Regions from separate parts of the Streptomyces winkii genome, predicted to be linked through region 1. Evidence: predicted binding sites of a transcription regulator. Region 1 holds the regulator's gene; the other holds the start of a gene.

Region 1 (8,712 bases):
CGAGCGTCGTCATCAGCCCGAGGATCTCGGTGAAGATCTCGTACGGCGCCCACGTGCCGATGAGCGGCAGCGTCCAGTCCGCCTGGAAGAGCTGCCCCAGCGCGTGTACGAGGGTCAGCACGAGCGCGAAGAAGCCGATGGCGACGAACCAGTGCGCGAAGCCGATGACGCCCCATCGGTTCATGCGGGTGTGGCCGAAGAACTCGCGGGCGACGGTGAGCGTGCGCGCTGCCGGGTCGTCCGTGCGCGTGCCCTCGGGCACGGGCTGTCCGAGCCTGACGAAGCGGTAGATCTGCGCGATGGCGCGCGCGAACAGCGCGATGCCGACCGCGGCCAGCACCAGCGAAACGACGATCGCGGCGAGTTGCATGAGGGCTCCTCGGGCGGCCTTCGGGCGAGACCTGATCGGGTGGCGTACTAAGCGGTAACTTATCTGATCCGTACGAGACTACCCACTCCACGGCATCCCCTGGTACCCGGGCGCGCGGTGATCTGCGTCGCGGGGCGCCCGGCGCGCTCCGAGCGCCCGTCCGGTGCGGACCGAGGTACGCGTCGTCGCTGGTCGGAGGCGGGTGCGCATAAAGAGGGCATAAGAGTTGAGCGGCCCCCACTCAGGTCAGTTGACGGGATCGAATCGGCCAGGCACTCTTGAGTCAGCTTCACTCAAGAGATCAGCTGGAGGAAACCGAAATGGCACGTGCGGTCGGCATCGACCTGGGCACGACGAACTCCGTCGTCAGTGTTCTCGAAGGCGGTGAGTCCACCGTCATCACCAACGCCGAGGGCGCCAGGACAACGCCGTCCGTTGTGGCGTTCGCGAAGAACGGTGAGGTGCTCGTCGGCGAGGTGGCCAAGCGGCAGGCTGTCACGAACGTCGACAGGACGGTCCGGTCGGTCAAGCGCCACATGGGCACCGACTGGAAGATCAACCTGGACGGCAAGGACTTCAACCCGCAGCAGATGAGCGCCTTCATCCTTCAGAAGCTGAAGCGCGACGCGGAGTCCTACCTCGGCGAGAAGGTCGAGGACGCCGTCGTGACCGTCCCGGCGTACTTCAACGACGCCGAGCGGCAGGCCACCAAGGAGGCCGGCGAGATCGCGGGCCTCAACGTGCTGCGCATCGTCAACGAGCCGACGGCCGCCGCCCTCGCCTACGGGCTGGAGAAGGAAGACCAGACGATCCTGGTCTTCGACCTCGGCGGCGGCACCTTCGACGTCTCGCTGCTGGAGATCGGCGACGGCGTCGTCGAGGTGAAGGCCACCAACGGCGACAACCACCTCGGTGGTGACGACTGGGACCAGCGCATCGTCGACTACCTGGTCAAGCAGTTCCAGTCCGGGCACGGCGTCGACCTGTCCAAGGACAAGATGGCGCTTCAGCGTCTCCGCGAGGCCGCGGAGAAGGCGAAGATCGAGCTGTCGAGCTCGACCGAGACGAACATCAACCTCCCCTACATCACGGCTTCGGCCGAGGGCCCGCTGCACCTGGACGAGAAGCTCACGCGCTCCCAGTTCCAGCAGCTGACCGAGGACCTGCTGGAGCGCTGCAAGACCCCGTTCCACAACGTGATCAAGGACGCCGGGATCCAGCTGTCCGAGATCGACCACGTGGTGCTGGTCGGCGGTTCCACGCGTATGCCCGCCGTCGCGGAGCTGGTCCGCGATCTGACCGCCGGCAAGGACGCCAACAAGGGCGTCAACCCGGACGAGGTCGTCGCCATCGGCGCGAGCCTCCAGGCCGGTGTGCTCAAGGGCGAGGTCAAGGACGTCCTGCTGCTGGACGTCACCCCGCTGTCCCTCGGCATCGAGACCAAGGGCGGCATCATGACCAAGCTGATCGAGCGGAACACCACGATTCCGACGAAGCGTTCGGAGACCTTCACGACGGCCGAGGACAACCAGCCGTCCGTGCAGATCCAGGTCTTCCAGGGCGAGCGCGAGATCGCCGCGTACAACAAGAAGCTCGGCATGTTCGAGCTGACGGGGCTGCCGCCGGCGCCGCGCAACGTGCCGCAGATCGAGGTCACCTTCGACATCGACGCGAACGGCATCATGCACGTCTCCGCGAAGGACCTCGGCACCGGGAAGGAGCAGCGGATGACCGTCACCGGCGGCTCGGCGCTCCCGAAGGAAGACATCGAGCGCATGATGCGCGACGCCGAGCAGTACGCGGACGAGGACGCCAAGCGCCGCGAGTCCGCCGAGACGCGCAACCAGGCCGAGCAGCTCGTCTACACGACCGAGAAGTTCCTCAAGGACAACGAGGAGAAGGTCCCCGGCGAGATCAAGACCGAGGTCGAGAGCGCCGTCGAGGACCTGAAGGAGAAGCTCAAGGGCGAGGACACCGCGGCGATCCGCGAGGCCAGCGAGAAGGTCGCGGCCACCAGCCAGAAGCTCGGTCAGGCCATGTACGCGGATGCGCAGGCCGCGCAGGGCGAGGCCGGCGCGCAGGGCGGTGCCGAGGGTGCCGCGGGCGCCGGTGAGGCCAAGGCCGACGGCGACGAGGACGTCGTCGACGCGGAGATCGTGGACGACGAGCAGAAGCCGAAGGATGGTGCAGCGTGACGGAGGAGACTCCGGGCTTCGACCAGGAGCCCGACGTCCCCGCCGACGCCGTACAGCCCGATGACGCTGCGGCGCAGGCCGCCGGACCCGTCCCCGCCGAGGAGGCGGGGGGTCCGGCGGAGCCGGCCGGGGACGTGACCGACAACGAGCAGGAAGGCCAGCCCGGACCGGAAGCGGCGCAAGGTCAGAACGCACAGGAAGCGGCGCTCACCGCTCAGCTCGACCAGACCCGGACGGCGCTTCACGAGCGGACGCAGGATCTGCAACGGCTCCAGGCGGAGTTCCAGAACTACCGCCGCAGAGTCGAGCGCGACCGTGCGGCCGTGAAGGAGGTCGCGGTGGCGAACCTCCTGACGGAGCTGCTGCCGGTGCTCGACGACATCGGCCGGGCCCGTGACCACGGCGAACTCGTCGGCGGCTTCAAGTCGGTGGCCGAGTCGCTGGAGATGGTCGCGGCCAAGATGGGTCTGATGCAGTTCGGCAAGGAGGGCGAGCCCTTCGACCCGACTGTGCACGAGGCGCTGATGCACTCGTACTCGCCCGACGTCACGGAGACGACGTGCGTGCAGATCCTTCAGCCCGGGTACCGAATCGGCGAGCGGACGATCCGCCCCGCGAGAGTCGGGGTCGCCGAGCCGCAGCCGGGTGCCCAGGGCGCGAGTGGTGAGGAGTCCGCCGACGAAGAGGAGAACGGTGGCCCCGAGCAGGGCTGACCAGTGCGACAAGCCTGATCACGGCAGCACACGCGGGCACGGCACCGGGGAGGAGGGACGCCGCGGATGAGTACCAAGGACTTCATCGAGAAGGACTATTACAAGGTCCTCGGCGTCCCGAAGGACGCCACCGAGGCCGAGATCAAGAAGGCGTACCGCAAGCTCGCCAGGGAGAACCACCCCGACGCCAACAGGGGCGACGCCAAGGCCGAGGAGCGCTTCAAGGACGCCTCCGAGGCGTACGACGTGCTCGGTGACGCCAAGCGCCGCAAGGAGTACGACGAGGCTCGCGCCCTGTTCGGCAACGGGGGCATCAGGACCGGCGGTCCCGGTGGTCCCGGCGGTCCGGGCGGATTCAACTTCGACCTGAGCGACCTCTTCGGAGGCGGTCAGCCCGGAGGCACCGGCGGCCCGGGCGGCGCCGGCGGCTTCGGCGGCGGTCTCGGCGACGTCTTCGGCGGCCTGTTCAACCGCGGCGGCGCCGGTACGCGCACACAGCCGCGGCGCGGCCAGGACATCGAGTCCGAGGTGACGCTCAGCTTCACCGAGGCGGTCGACGGGGCCACGGTCCCGCTGCGGATGTCCTCCTCGGCGGCGTGCAAGGCGTGCGCCGGCACGGGCGACAAGAACGGCTCGCCCCGTGTCTGCCCGACGTGTGTGGGCACCGGCCAGGTCTCGCGCGGCGGCGGTGGCGGCTTCTCCCTGACCGACCCCTGTGTCGACTGCAAGGGCCGCGGGCTCATCGCCCAGGACCCCTGCGACACGTGCAAGGGCTCGGGCAGGGCGACGAGTTCGCGCACCATGCAGGTCCGTATCCCCGCGGGCGTCAGCGACGGGCAGCGCATCAGGCTGCGCGGCAAGGGCGCACCGGGCGAGCGCGGCGGTCCCAACGGCGACCTGTACGTGGTCGTGCACGTGGACCGGCACCCGGTCTTCGGCCGCAGGGGAGACAACCTGACCGTCACCGTTCCCGTCACCTACCCGGAGGCGGCGCTCGGCGGCGAGATCAAGGTGCCGACGCTGGGCGGCCCGCCCGTCACGCTCAAGCTGCCGCCGGGCACCCCCAGCGGCCGTACGATGCGGGCCCGCGGCAAGGGCGCCTACCGCAAGGACGGCACGAAGGGCGACTTGCTGGTCACCATCGACGTATCAGTTCCGAAGGATTTGAGCGAGAAGGCGAAGGGCATCCTGGAGACCTACCGCGAGGCGACAGCCGCGGAGGATCCGCGAGCCGCGCTGTTCAAGGCCGCGAAGGGAGACTGACGTGAACGGCCGAGGCGGACGACGCAACCCATACCAGCTGACCGACGAGTCCCCGGTGTACGTCATCTCGGTCGCCGCTCAGCTGTCGGGTCTGCACCCGCAGACCCTGCGCCAGTACGACCGCCTCGGCCTGGTCTCCCCCGACCGCGCGGCCGGGCGCGGCCGGCGCTACTCGGCGCGCGACATCGAACTCCTGCGTCAGGTGCAGGAGTTGAGCCAGGACGAGGGGATCAACCTCGCGGGCATCAAGCGCATCATCGAGCTGGAGAACCAGGTCGCGGCGCTGAAGTCCCGCGTGGTGGAGCTCCAGCAGGCGGTGGAGGGCGCGGCTGCGGCCATGCAGCAGCGCGAGGCGCAGGTCCATGCCTCCTACCGCCGCGACCTCGTCCCGTACGAGGACGTGCACCCGCAGTCCGGCGCCCTGGTGGTCTGGCGCCCCAAGAAGCAGCGCCGGGACTGACCGGGACTGACGGGCCGCGTTAACTCGATCAGGTGTGCGCGGTTGGCCGCGGACGGAGCGGCGGCAGAGCGTAGGTGCATGACGTCGACTCGCGCGGCGCTCGCCGCTCTCATGACCTGCACCACCGCGCTGGCGCTCATGGGGGCGAGCGCGCCGGCGCCGTATCCGCCCTCCTCGAAGGGGGACCGCTGGCCGCAGGGAACGGTCAGGACCGTCGGGAAGCTCGTGGCCCGGCTGCCGGGCGCGCAGGCGGAATCCTGCTCGGCCGCGATCGTCGACTCCCCGAGCGGGAGCGTCGTCGCCACGGCGGCGCACTGCATCTCCAGCCCGGAGCGCCCGCGCAAGCCGGAGGCGATGTACTTCCAGCCCGCCTACAAGAGCAAGTCCGGCGGCAAGTCCGGCAGCAAGGACAGGGGCACGACCGGTACGAGCGAGGGCGCGGGCAGCGGCGACGGCCCGAAGTACGTGCTCGCGCACGGCTGGAAGGTCCTCTCGTGGAAGACGGCGCCCGGCTGGGACACCGACAAGAGCCTGGAGTCTGTCCTCCCGTACGACTGGGCGTTCCTGCGCATCGAGAAGCGCGGCGGCCGCACCATCCAGGACGTCTACGGGGCGAACAAGCTGAAGACCGAGCCCGTCCGCGGCGGCACCACGGCGACACTCGGCTACCCCGCCTCGTCCCCGTACGACGGCGAGACGCTGCACTACTGCGCCGGCAAGGCGCACCGCTACCAGCGGGGCGAGATCGCGGCCACGAACGTGGGAGCCCTGGCGCTGCGGCCCTGCCGCCTCACCCAGGGAGTCAGCGGCGGCCCGTGGCTGCGCGGCATCGACAAGAAGCGCGGGGCGGGCACGCTGGTGGCCGTGACCTCCGTGGGTTCCGACGACGAGCTGCTCGGGCGGCCCTATCCGAAGTCGGCGAAGGCTCTGCTCGACAAGTTCGGCGCGAAGCACGAGCACGCGAAGCACAAGCACGCGAAGCACAAGCACTGACCGGGACGCGGGATGCGGGACCGGGACGCGGCCCGGAAGGGAGGCGTCCGGGTTCAGGGGGCCGTGCTGCCCAGCGTCCGGTCGACGGCGATCTCGATCAGCACCCGCTCGGGGTTGGGGACGGGCCGGCGTCCGTAGCGCTCCTCGTAGCGCCGCTCGGCGTCGGCGACCGCCTCCGCCTCCGTGCGGACTCGGGCCCGGCCCTCGAGCGTCGACCACCGTCCGCCGTCGACCTGGCACAGGGCGACGCGCGTTCCCTCGTCGCCCGTCGCCGCGATGTTGCGCGCCTTCTTGCTGCTGCGCCGGGCGACCACGCGCGCGACGCCCCCGGCACCGTCCTCCCCGGGTTCGTACGTCACGCTCACGGGCACCACGTGCGGAGTGCCGTCGGGCCGCAGCGTCGTGAGGGTCGCGTAGTGGCGCTCCCGCCAGAATGCGGCGAGAGCGGCCCCGGAAGACGGCGAGGGTGCCTGGCCGTGCGGCTCCGGACGGTGCGTTTCCATGCTCGTCATGGGAACGAATCTAGTCGCGTGACAGTTGAGTGGAATAGACTCAACTTGCTGGATGCTGAAGCTAGCAGAAAACGGCGGAACAGCCCCAGCCGCATACGAAGGAGGCACGCACGCCAGTGGACGCAGAGCTGACCAACAAGAGCCGGGAAGCGATCAGTTCGGCCAGCGACCGGGCGGTGACGGACGGGCACCCCGACATCACCCCGGCCCATCTGCTCCTCGCTCTGCTCCAGGGTGAGGAGAACGAGAACATCTCCGACCTGATCGCCGCCGTCGAGGCCGATCAGGCGGCCCTCCGCTCGGGCGTCGAGCGCCAGCTCGCGGCCCTGCCCAGCGTCCAGGGATCGACGGTCGGCAAGCCGCAGCCCGACCGGCCGCTGCTCGCCGTCATCGCGGACGCGACCCAGCGCGCGAAGGAGCTGGGCGACGCCTATGTCTCGACCGAGCACCTGCTCATCGGCATCGCCGCCAAGGGCGGCCAGACGGCCGACCTGCTCAAGGAGCAGGGCGCGACCGACAAGAAGCTGCTGGAGGCCTTCCAGGCCTCGCGCGGGAGCCGCCGCGTGACCAACCCCGACCCGGAGGGCACGTACAAGGCGCTGGAGAAGTTCGGCACGGACCTGACCGCGGCCGCCCGCGAGGGCAAGCTCGACCCCGTCATCGGCCGGGACCAGGAGATCCGCCGCGTGGTCCAGGTGCTCTCCCGCCGTACGAAGAACAACCCGGTGCTCATCGGCGAGCCGGGCGTCGGCAAGACGGCGGTCGTGGAGGGCCTGGCCCAGCGCGTCGTCAAGGGCGACGTGCCCGAGTCGCTGCGCGACAAGCGCCTCGTCGCGCTCGACCTCGGCGCGATGGTGGCCGGTGCGAAGTACCGCGGCGAGTTCGAGGAGCGGCTCAAGACCGTGCTGTCGGAGATCAAGGACAGCGACGGCCAGATCATCACCTTCATCGACGAGCTGCACACCGTCGTCGGCGCGGGAGCCGGCGGCGACTCCGCCATGGACGCGGGCAACATGCTCAAGCCGATGCTGGCCCGCGGCGAGCTGCGCATGGTCGGCGCGACGACGCTCGACGAGTACCGCGAGCGCATCGAGAAGGATGCCGCGCTGGAGCGCCGCTTCCAGCAGGTGCTGGTGGCCGAGCCGACCGTCGAGGACTCCATCGCGATCCTGCGCGGCCTCAAGGGGCGGTACGAGGCGCACCACAAGGTCCAGATCGCCGACAGCGCGCTGGTGGCCGCCGCCGCGCTCTCCGACCGCTACATCACCTCGCGCTTCCTTCCCGACAAGGCCATCGACCTCGTCGACGAGGCCGCGTCCCGGCTGCGCATGGAGATCGACTCCTCGCCCGTCGAGATCGACGAACTCCAGCGCGCGGTCGACCGGTTGAAGATGGAGGAGATGGCGCTCGGCAACGAGACCGACCCCGGCTCGGTGGAGCGCCTGGAGCGGCTCCGCCGCGAACTGGCCGACCGCGAGGAGGAGTTGCGCGGCCTGACCGCACGCTGGGAGAAGGAGAAGCAGGGCCTCAACCGCGTCGGCGAGCTCAAGGAGCGCCTCGACGAGCTGCGCGGCCAGGCCGAACGCGCCCAGCGCGAGGGCGACTTCGAGACGGCCTCGCAGCTGCTGTACGGGGAGATCCCGGGCGTCGAGCGCGAGCTGGCCGAGGCCTCGGCCGCCGAGGAGGAGGCCGCCGCGTCCCAGCCCGAGCGGGAGACGATGGTCAAGGAGGAGGTCGGCCAGGACGACATCGCGGACGTCGTCGCGTCCTGGACGGGCATCCCCGCGGGGCGGCTGCTGGAGGGCGAGACCCAGAAGCTGCTGCGCATGGAGGAGGAGCTGGGCAGGCGCCTCATCGGCCAGACCGAGGCCGTACAAGCCGTCTCCGACGCCGTGCGCCGCACCCGGGCCGGCGTCTCCGACCCGGACCGGCCCACCGGCTCGTTCCTCTTCCTCGGGCCGACCGGCGTCGGGAAGACCGAACTGGCCAAGGCACTCGCGGACTTCCTCTTCGACGACGAGCGGGCCATGGTCCGCATCGACATGAGCGAGTACGGCGAGAAGCACTCCGTGGCCCGTCTGGTCGGCGCGCCTCCGGGCTATGTCGGATACGAGGAGGGCGGTCAGCTCACCGAGGCCGTGCGGCGGCGTCCGTACTCCGTCGTGCTGCTGGACGAGGTGGAGAAGGCGCACCACGAAGTCTTCGA
Region 2 (8,712 bases), on a different contig from region 1:
AGCTGGTGGAGCAGCCGCGCCAGCTCCGCGATCTCGGCCGGGTCCCAGGCGGCCAGCTTGCGCACGTACTCCGCGCGCCGCGCCTCACGGACCCCCCTGAAGCGGTCGCGGCCGCGGGGGGTGAGGTGCACGAGCGAGGCGCGGCCGTCGTCCGGGTCGGGGGCGCGGGCGATCAGGCCGAGACTCTCCAGCACACGCAGCTGACGGCTGATGGTCGCCTTGCCGACGCCGAAGAAGACGGCGAGGTCGGTGGCGCGCTGCGGGCCGCCGTCGTCCAGACGCACGAAGAGCCCGTACGCGGCGGGCTCCAGCTCGGGGTGCACCTCGCGGGCCATCTCCCCGGAGTAGGCGCGCGCCCGGCGCAGAAAGACCGTCAACTCCCGTTCCAGATCGAGCAGTTCGGGTGCGTACTGCCGCAGGGACTCATCCACGTGTGCGCCCTCTTTTCCGTCTTCCGTGCGGAAACTTCCCGTAGCTGACGGCGATCGTCGCAGCTCCGGCGGGATTTCGCAGGTATGGACCTCCGGCGGGAGGCTGTCCGTCTTCCCCGGCTATGTCTACGCGCGTACCGTTAAAGACGTGACATGCCCACACCATGTGGGCATGCTCCCCTCACCGCACCCCCCACGCGACTCCCCACCCCCACGCACGGTTTCGGAGGCAGCGATGCCAGCTCACGGATCCGGTACGGCCCGCCGCGGACGAGCGATCCTCTCCGCGGCGGGATTGTTCATCTCCGCACTCGTACTGCTCGTCGCCGCACCCGGTGCGGCGAGCGCGGCCCCCCAGGACACCGGCCAAGTCGAGCCGGGCGAGGCCTCGATGGGGGTGGGCGTGCGCATGCACGAGGGCGGCGACCACACCGACGGCACACCGCCCGGCACCCTCGCGGCGACCGTCCACGGCGTCGATGTGAGCGGCCATCAGGGCAACGTCAGCTGGTCGACCCTGTGGAGCAGCGGCGTCAAGTGGGCCTACGTCAAGGCGACCGAGGGCACGTCGTACCAGAACGAGTACTTCACGCAGCAGTACAACGGCTCGTACAACGTCGGAATGATCCGCGGGGCCTACCACTTCGCGCTGCCGGACAACTCCAGCGGCGCGGCGCAGGCCAACTACTTCGCGGACCACGGCGGCGGCTGGAGCAAGGACGGCAAGACGCTCCCCGGGGTGCTCGACATCGAGTACAACCCGTACGGCTCGACCTGCTACGGGAAGAGCCAGAGCGCGATGGTCAGCTGGATCAAGGACTTCACCAGCACGTACAAGGCACGCACCGGACGGGACGCCGTGATCTACACGACGACGGACTGGTGGACGCAGTGCACCGGCAACAGCGGCGGCTTCGGCAGCACGAACCCGCTGTGGGTGGCCCGTTACGCGTCCTCGCCCGGCACGCTCCCCAACGGCTGGGGCTTCTACACGTTCTGGCAGTACACCTCGACCGGGCCGACAGTCGGCGACCACAACCTGTTCAACGGCGCGATGGACCGCCTCCAGGCGCTCGCCGACGGATGACCTGACACCGGGAGTCCGGCCGCGTCCCGCGGCGCGGCGTTCCCAGCCGGGAGGGTGCCCGGTGGCGGCTTCGGGCCGCCACCGGGAGCTCCCGCGCACACGAAACGCCTGCGCCGCACCGGTGATGTGCACCGGCGCGGCGCAGGCTCATGGAACCGGGCACCCGGGGCGGGGCGCCCGGTGGCCTGTCAGGCCGCCACCGGCAGCTCCCGCCCGTCCTCGCCGAGGCACCCGGACTCGGCGGGCGTCAGGGCCAGTTCGAGCACCTGGCGGATGTCCGAGAGCGGCCGGACGTCGAGTCCCGCGAGCACCTCCTCGGGCACGTCGTCCAGGTCGGGCTCGTTCCGCTTGGGGATGACGACCGTCGTGACACCGGCGCGGTGCGCCGCCAGCAGCTTCTGCTTCACGCCGCCGATGGGCAGCACCCGCCCGGTCAGCGAGACCTCGCCCGTCATCGCCACGTCCGTACGCACCTGGCGGCCGCTCAGCAGCGACGCCAGCGCGGTGGTCATGGTGATGCCCGCGCTCGGGCCGTCCTTGGGGACGGCGCCCGCCGGCACGTGCAGGTGGATGCCGCGCTCCTTCAGATCGCCGACCGGCAGCTCCAGTTCGGCCCCGCGCGAGCGCAGGTACGACAGCGCGATGTGAGCGGACTCCTTCATCACGTCGCCGAGCTGCCCGGTCAGGGTGAGGCCCGAGCCGCCCGTCTCCGGGTCGGCGAGCGACGCCTCGACGAAGAGCACGTCGCCGCCTGCGCCCGTGACCGCGAGCCCCGTCGCCACACCCGGCACGGCCGTGCGCCGCTCCGCCGGGTCCTGCGCGGACTCGGGGGTGTGGTGCGGGCGCCCGATCAGCGCGCGCAGCTCGTCCGGGCCCACGGTGACCGGGAGTTCGCGCTCCCCCAGCTCGTGCTGGGCGGCCACCTTGCGCAGCACCCGGGCGACGGAGCGCTCCAGGTTCCGCACGCCGGCCTCCCGCGTGTACTCGCTCGCGAGCTTGCGCAGGGCGCCGTCCTCCAGCCTCACCTCGTCGGCCGCGAGGCCGGTGCGCTCCAGCTGCCGGGGCAGCAGGTGGTCGCGGGCGATGGTGACCTTTTCGTCCTCGGTGTAGCCGTCGAGCTGCACGACCTCCATGCGGTCCAGCAGCGCGTCCGGGATCGCCTCCATGACGTTGGCGGTCGCGAGGAAGACCACGTCCGACAGGTCGAGTTCGACCTCCAGGTAGTGGTCGCGGAAGGTGTGGTTCTGCGCCGGGTCGAGGACCTCCAGCAGCGCCGACGAGGGGTCGCCGCGGAAGTCCGCACCGAGCTTGTCCACCTCGTCCAGCAGCACGACCGGGTTCATCGAGCCGGCCTCCTTGACGGCCCGCACGATGCGTCCGGGCAGCGCGCCCACGTACGTACGGCGGTGACCGCGGATCTCGGCCTCGTCCCGCACGCCGCCGAGCGCGACACGCACGAACTTGCGCCCCATCGCCCGCGCCACGGACTCGCCGAGCGACGTCTTGCCGACGCCGGGCGGGCCGGTCAGGCCAAGCACGGCGCCGCCCGCCCGTCGCCCACCACCGCCCGTTGTGGACGCGCTTCGCGCGGCTGCGTCCGTCAGCCCCCCGCCGACGACGCCGAGGCCGCGCTCCTCGCGCCGCTTGCGCACCGCGAGGTACTCGGTGATGCGCTCCTTCACGTCCTGGAGACCCGCGTGGTCGGCGTCCAGGACGGCCTGTGCGCCGCTGATGTCGTATGCGTCCTCGGTGCGCTCGTTCCAGGGCAGCTCCAGGACGGTGTCGAGCCAGGTGCGGATCCAGCCGCCCTCCGGGGACTGGTCGGAGGCGCGCTCCAGCTTCTCCAGCTCCTTCATCGCGGCCTTGTGCACGTGCTCGGGCAGGGCGGCGGCCTCGACGCGGGCGCGGTAGTCCTCGCCCTCGTCCTCCGGGTCGCCGTTCAGCTCCGCGAGCTCCTTGCGTACGGCGTCGAGCTGGCGGCGGAGCAGGAACTCGCGCTGCTGCTTGTCGACGCCCTCCTGGACGTCCTTGGCGATGGACTCGGCCACGTCCTGCTCGGCGAGGTGCTCGCGCAGCGTCGTGACGGCGAAGCGCAGCCGCTCCACCGGGTCGAGGGTCTCCAGGAGCGTGATCTTCTGCTCGGTGGACAGGAACGGGGAGTACCCCGCGTTGTCGGCGAGCTGGCCGGCGTCGTCGATCTGCTGGAGCCGGTCCACGATCTGCCAGGCGCCGCGCTTGCGGAGCCAGTCGGCGGAGAGGGCCTTGTACTCGGTCATCAGGTCGGCCGCGTCTCCGCCGCTCTCCGCGGTCCCCTCCGTTGCCTCCTTTACCTCTCCGGCTTCCTCGACGAGCGTGCCTTCGACCCAGAGGGCCGCGCCGGGCCCGCTCGTGCCGGAGCCGACGCGCACGCGCTGCCGGCCGCGGATGAGGGCGCCGGGGTCGCCGTCCGCGAGACGTCCGACCTGCTCGACCCGGCCGAGCACGCCGATGTCCGAGTAACGCCCCCCGACCCGCGGCACCAGCAGCACCTGCGGCTTCTCTCCTCCGGTGGCGGCGGCCTGTGCGGCCTCCACCGCCGCTCGTACTTCACTGTCGGACAGGTCCAGCGGCACCACCATTCCCGGGAGCACGACCTCGTCATCGAGGGGCAGCACGGGCAGGGTGAGCGGTGTGGACGTCGAAGCCATGATCTCTCCCTCGGCATGCAAGTTGAGCTCTACTCGCTCAATGCCCACTCAATGCGCGCAGGGCCGCGGATGTTCCTCCGGAGCCCTTCTGTTCGCCAGGAGCGATCGACGGCGCGGCATGAGCGGAGCAGCGCACGGCAGGATGGTGTGCATGCCGACGGACCCCAGCCCCAGCGCGCACGAACCCACCGGGCAGCCGGTCGTCCTCGACCGCCGGGACGGCCCGCACGGCGAGGTGGTGCTGCGGCGGCACGGGCGGCTGCTCCAGATCATCGCCAACGGCACCTTCCTCATGGACACCTCCGACGGCCGCTCCGAGCGGCTGCTCGTACGGGCGGCGCTGGCGGAACTGCACCGCGGGCCGGACCACGGGCCCCGGCGTGCGGCGCCCCGGCTGCTCGTCGGCGGGCTCGGCGTCGGGTTCTCACTCGCGGAGGCCGCGGCCGAACCGCGGTGGGGACGCATCACCGTCGTGGAGCGGGAGGAGGCGGTGATCGACTGGCACCGGGACGGCGGGCCGCTCTCCGTGCTGTCGGGGGCGGCGCTGGCCGACCCCCGTACGGAGATCGTGCACGCCGACCTCGTGCGGTACCTGTACGGCACCGACGCAGCGGGCCCGGCGGACCCGGCGGACCCGGCGGATGGCACCGTTGGCACCGTCGAGCCGGACCGCACCGACCGGATCTTCGACGCCCTCTGCCTCGACGTCGACAACGGCCCCGGCTGGACCGTCACCGAGGACAACGATTCCCTCTACTCCCCCGACGGGCTCGCCGCCTGCCGCGCCCGGCTGGCGCCCGGCGGCGTACTCGCGGTCTGGTCCGCACAGGGCTCCCCGACATTCGAGGATGCATTGCGGAATGCCGGATTCAACCGGGTTCGCACGGAAGAGATCCCTGTCGCCCGAGGCGTCCCCGACGTGGTCCACTTCGCAACCAAACCGGCATAGCCGCAGCCGACACAAGGCCCTTACGCTGCTGCAAGCACGCACACAAACAAGCCACCGGGCCATGCAGGGGCGGGGTCGAATGGACCAGAAGAACATCACACCGGCACAGAGCAACAACGCGTCCGCGACGACCACCCCTGGCGCTCAGCGCAGAATCCTGGTCGTCGAGGACGATCCCACGATCGTCGACGCCATCGCGATGCGGCTGCGCGCCGAGGGATTCCAGGTGCAGACGGCAGGCGACGGCCCTGCCGCCGTCGACACCGCGGAGGCCTGGCAGCCGGATCTGATCGTGCTCGACGTGATGCTGCCGGGCTTCGACGGGCTGGAGGTCTGCCGCCGGGTGCAGTCGCAGCGCCCGGTCCCCGTGCTGATGCTGACGGCCCGGGACGACGAGACCGACATGCTGGTCGGCCTCGGGGTCGGCGCCGACGACTACATGACGAAGCCGTTCTCGATGCGCGAGGTCGCCGCGCGCGTGCACGTACTGCTGCGCCGCGTCGAGCGCGCCACGCTCGCCGCGCACACACCGCGCAGCGGCATACTCCGCCTCGGCGAGCTGGAGATCGATCACTCGCAGCGCCGGGTGCGCGTCACCGGTGAGGACGTGCACCTCACGCCGACCGAGTTCGACCTGCTGGTGTGCCTCGCGCACTCTCCGCGGGCCGTGCTCTCCCGCGAGCAGCTGCTGGCGGAGGTGTGGGACTGGGCGGACGCCTCCGGCACACGCACCGTCGACAGCCATATCAAGGCCCTGCGCCGCAAGATCGGCGCGGAGCGCATCCGTACGGTGCACGGCGTCGGCTACGCGCTCGAGACGCCTTCCTCGGGCGGCTCCGCCAACGCCACGTCCGGCGCGGAGGGCGGCGGCTACCCGGCGTCGGCCGCGGACGGCTCCTGACGGGCGGCAGCGGGACGTGACAGAGGTGCCGGATTCGCCGTCCGCGGGCCGTGCGGTCCGCCTTCCTCACTCGGCCCGCGTCACCGGGAGGTTCCTGGGGCGTGCGGTGCGCGCCCTGGGCCGCCTGAACCAGCGCCTGCGCCGACGCTGGGAGCCCGTATGGGTGGGGTGGCTCGACCGGCTCTGGGAGGGGCTGCGCCCGCTCGACCCCTACCGCTCGGTGAAGGCGGCACTGGGCGCCCTGGTGATCGTCTCCGTGGTGATCACCACGCTGCTCGCACTCTTCGCGGTCAACTCCGCCACCGAGCTGCGCGTGATCACCATCATCTCGATCATCGCCTCGCTGCTGATCACCCAGTTCGTGGCGCAGTCGCTCACGGCGCCGCTGGACGAGATGACGGACGCGGCCAGGGCGATGGCGGACGGCGACTACTCGCGTCGCGTACGGGGCGACCGCCGGGACGAGTTCGGCGAACTGGCCGAGACCTTCAATCAGATGGCCGCCGACCTGGAGGCCGTCGACCAGCACCGCAAGGAGCTGGTCGCCAACGTCTCGCACGAGCTGCGCACTCCCATCGCGGCGCTGCGGGCGGTGCTGGAGAACGTCGTCGACGGCGTCTCCGACTCCGACCCCGAGACGATGCGCATCGCGCTCCAGCAGACCGACCGGCTCGGCCGGCTCGTGGCGCATCTGCTCGACCTGTCCCGGCTGGACAACGGAGTCGTGCCGCTGCACGCGCGCCGCTTCGAGGTGTGGCCGTATCTGGCGGGCGTGCTCAAGGAAGCCAACATGAGCAAGGGGCAGGGCCACTCCCGTACGGACGTCCATCTGCACCTCGACGTCTCGCCGCCCGAACTGACGGCCTATGCGGACGCGGAGCGCCTGCACCAGGTCGTCGCCAACCTCATCGACAACGCGGTCAAGCACAGCCCACCGCACGGGCGCGTCACGGTGCGCGCCCGGCCGGGGGCGACCGACGAGAGCCTCGAGGTGGAGGTGCTCGACGAGGGGCCGGGCATCCCCGAGTCGGAGCGCGCGCACGTCTTCGAGCGCTTCAACCGTACGAAGGCCGCCGAGGCCTCCTCGCAGCGCGGCGGTGCCGCGGGCGGGGGCGACGGCGGTACGGGGCTGGGGCTGGCGATCGCGCGGTGGGCGGTCGACCTGCACGGCGGCTGGATCAGGGTCGCGGAGTCCCCGCGGGGCTGCCGCATCCAGGTCACGCTTCCGGGCCTGGAGGAGGCACAGGGCTGACGACCCGCCTCGACCGGCCACGACCGGCCTCCACCGGCGGCGGACCGAGGCCGCCGGAGAAGTGAGACGCAGAATCGGGCCGCTCAGTTCCAGCCTGCGGAGAACCCTGTTTGTTTCCCGCCACATCATGCGCCGAAACCGGACTCTTGATGTGACTTGCGTGACGACAACCCGGGCTGGACTGCAAGTCAGGCGGGGAGAGGCGTAGCCTTTGTTCCCGCTGTCCACCACCTAAGGAACGCGGAAGAGGGCGGTTGCCGCCGTGTCGTCACAGTCCCCCAACAGCTCGAGCGTCTCGACCCAGCAGGACGGTCAGGGAAGCGATCCCTCCGCCGTGTTCGGGCCAAACGAGTGGCTCGTCGACGAGATCTACCAGCAGTACCTCCAGGACCCGAACTCGGTAGACCGAGCCTGGTGGGACTTCTTCGCCGATTACAAGCCGGGCGCCGAGTCAGCAGGAGGCGCGGGAGAGCCCGCCGCGGCCCCCACCGCACCGCCGAGCACCGCGGCCGCCACCGCGGGAGCGACCGCCGGTCCCGCACCCGCGAAGCCCACACCGGCCAAGCCCGCCGGAGCCAAGCCGGCAGAGAGCAAGGCCGCGGCCCCGAAGGCCCCGCCCGCGAAGCCCGCGCCCGCGAAGGCAGCGAAGACCGCGGAGGCCAAGCCGGCACCGGCCAAGCCCGCACCCGCCAAGGCCGCCCAGCCCACACCGGCGGAACCGGCCAAGCCCGCCAAGCCCGCGCAGGGCGGCGGCGAGGCCGAGCAGCCCTCCGGCCCGGAGTACCAGCCCATGCGGGGCCCCTCCGCGGCCGTCGCGAAGAACATGAACGCCTCGCTGGAGCTGCCGACGGCCACGTCGGTGCGTGCCGTCCCGGTCAAGCTGCTCTTCGACAACCGCATCGTCATCAACAACCACCTCAAGCGCGCCCGCGGCGGCAAGGTGTCCTTCACGCACCTGATCGGCTACGCGATGGTGCAGGCGCTCAAGGCGATGCCGTCGATGAACTACTCCTTCACGGAGAAGGACGGCAAGCCGACGCTGGTCAAGCCCGACCACGTCAACCTCGGCCTCGCCATCGACCTGGTGAAGCCGAACGGCGAGCGGCAGCTCGTCGTCGCAGCGATCAAGAAGGCGGAAACGCTCACCTTCTTCGAGTTCTGGCAGGCGTACGAGGACATCGTCCGCCGCGCCCGGCAGAACAAGCTGACGATGGAGGACTTCTCCGGCGTCACCTGCTCCCTCACCAACCCGGGCGGCATCGGCACGGTCCACTCGGTGCCGCGGCTGATGCCCGGCCAGGGCCTGATCCTGGGCGTGGGCGCCATGGAGTATCCGGCGGAGTTCCAGGGCACCTCGCAGGACACCCTCAACAGGCTCGGCGTCTCCAAGGTCATGACGCTGACC

What was found. Region 1 encodes HspR, which represses chaperone genes until heat shock. Its sites were predicted from a motif close to TTGAGNNNNNNNNNCTCAA; they were not measured.
Region 2: the regulator HspR is predicted to act here: its motif matches at 4,228-4,246, upstream of lon (endopeptidase La).

The regions. Positions count from the first base shown of each region.
Region 1 is NZ_JASTTH010000007.1:168,664-177,375, reverse strand. It holds gene QQM67_RS22220 ((Fe-S)-binding protein) at 1-370, opposite strand, end outside; gene dnaK (molecular chaperone DnaK) at 691-2,565, shown strand; gene grpE (nucleotide exchange factor GrpE) at 2,562-3,278, shown strand; gene dnaJ (molecular chaperone DnaJ) at 3,345-4,541, shown strand; gene QQM67_RS22200 (heat shock protein transcriptional repressor HspR) at 4,543-5,001, shown strand; gene QQM67_RS22195 (trypsin-like serine peptidase) at 5,080-5,994, shown strand; gene QQM67_RS22190 (TIGR03618 family F420-dependent PPOX class oxidoreductase) at 6,048-6,497, opposite strand; gene clpB (ATP-dependent chaperone ClpB) at 6,623-8,712, shown strand, end outside.
Region 2 is NZ_JASTTH010000001.1:805,701-814,412, reverse strand. It holds gene QQM67_RS03695 (MarR family winged helix-turn-helix transcriptional regulator) at 1-431, opposite strand, end outside; gene QQM67_RS03690 (lysozyme) at 667-1,518, shown strand; gene lon (endopeptidase La) at 1,707-4,205, opposite strand; gene QQM67_RS03680 (spermidine synthase) at 4,348-5,154, shown strand; gene QQM67_RS03675 (response regulator transcription factor) at 5,234-6,055, shown strand; gene QQM67_RS03670 (HAMP domain-containing sensor histidine kinase) at 6,192-7,307, shown strand; gene QQM67_RS03665 (multifunctional oxoglutarate decarboxylase/oxoglutarate dehydrogenase thiamine pyrophosphate-binding subunit/dihydrolipoyllysine-residue succinyltransferase subunit) at 7,570-8,712, shown strand, end outside.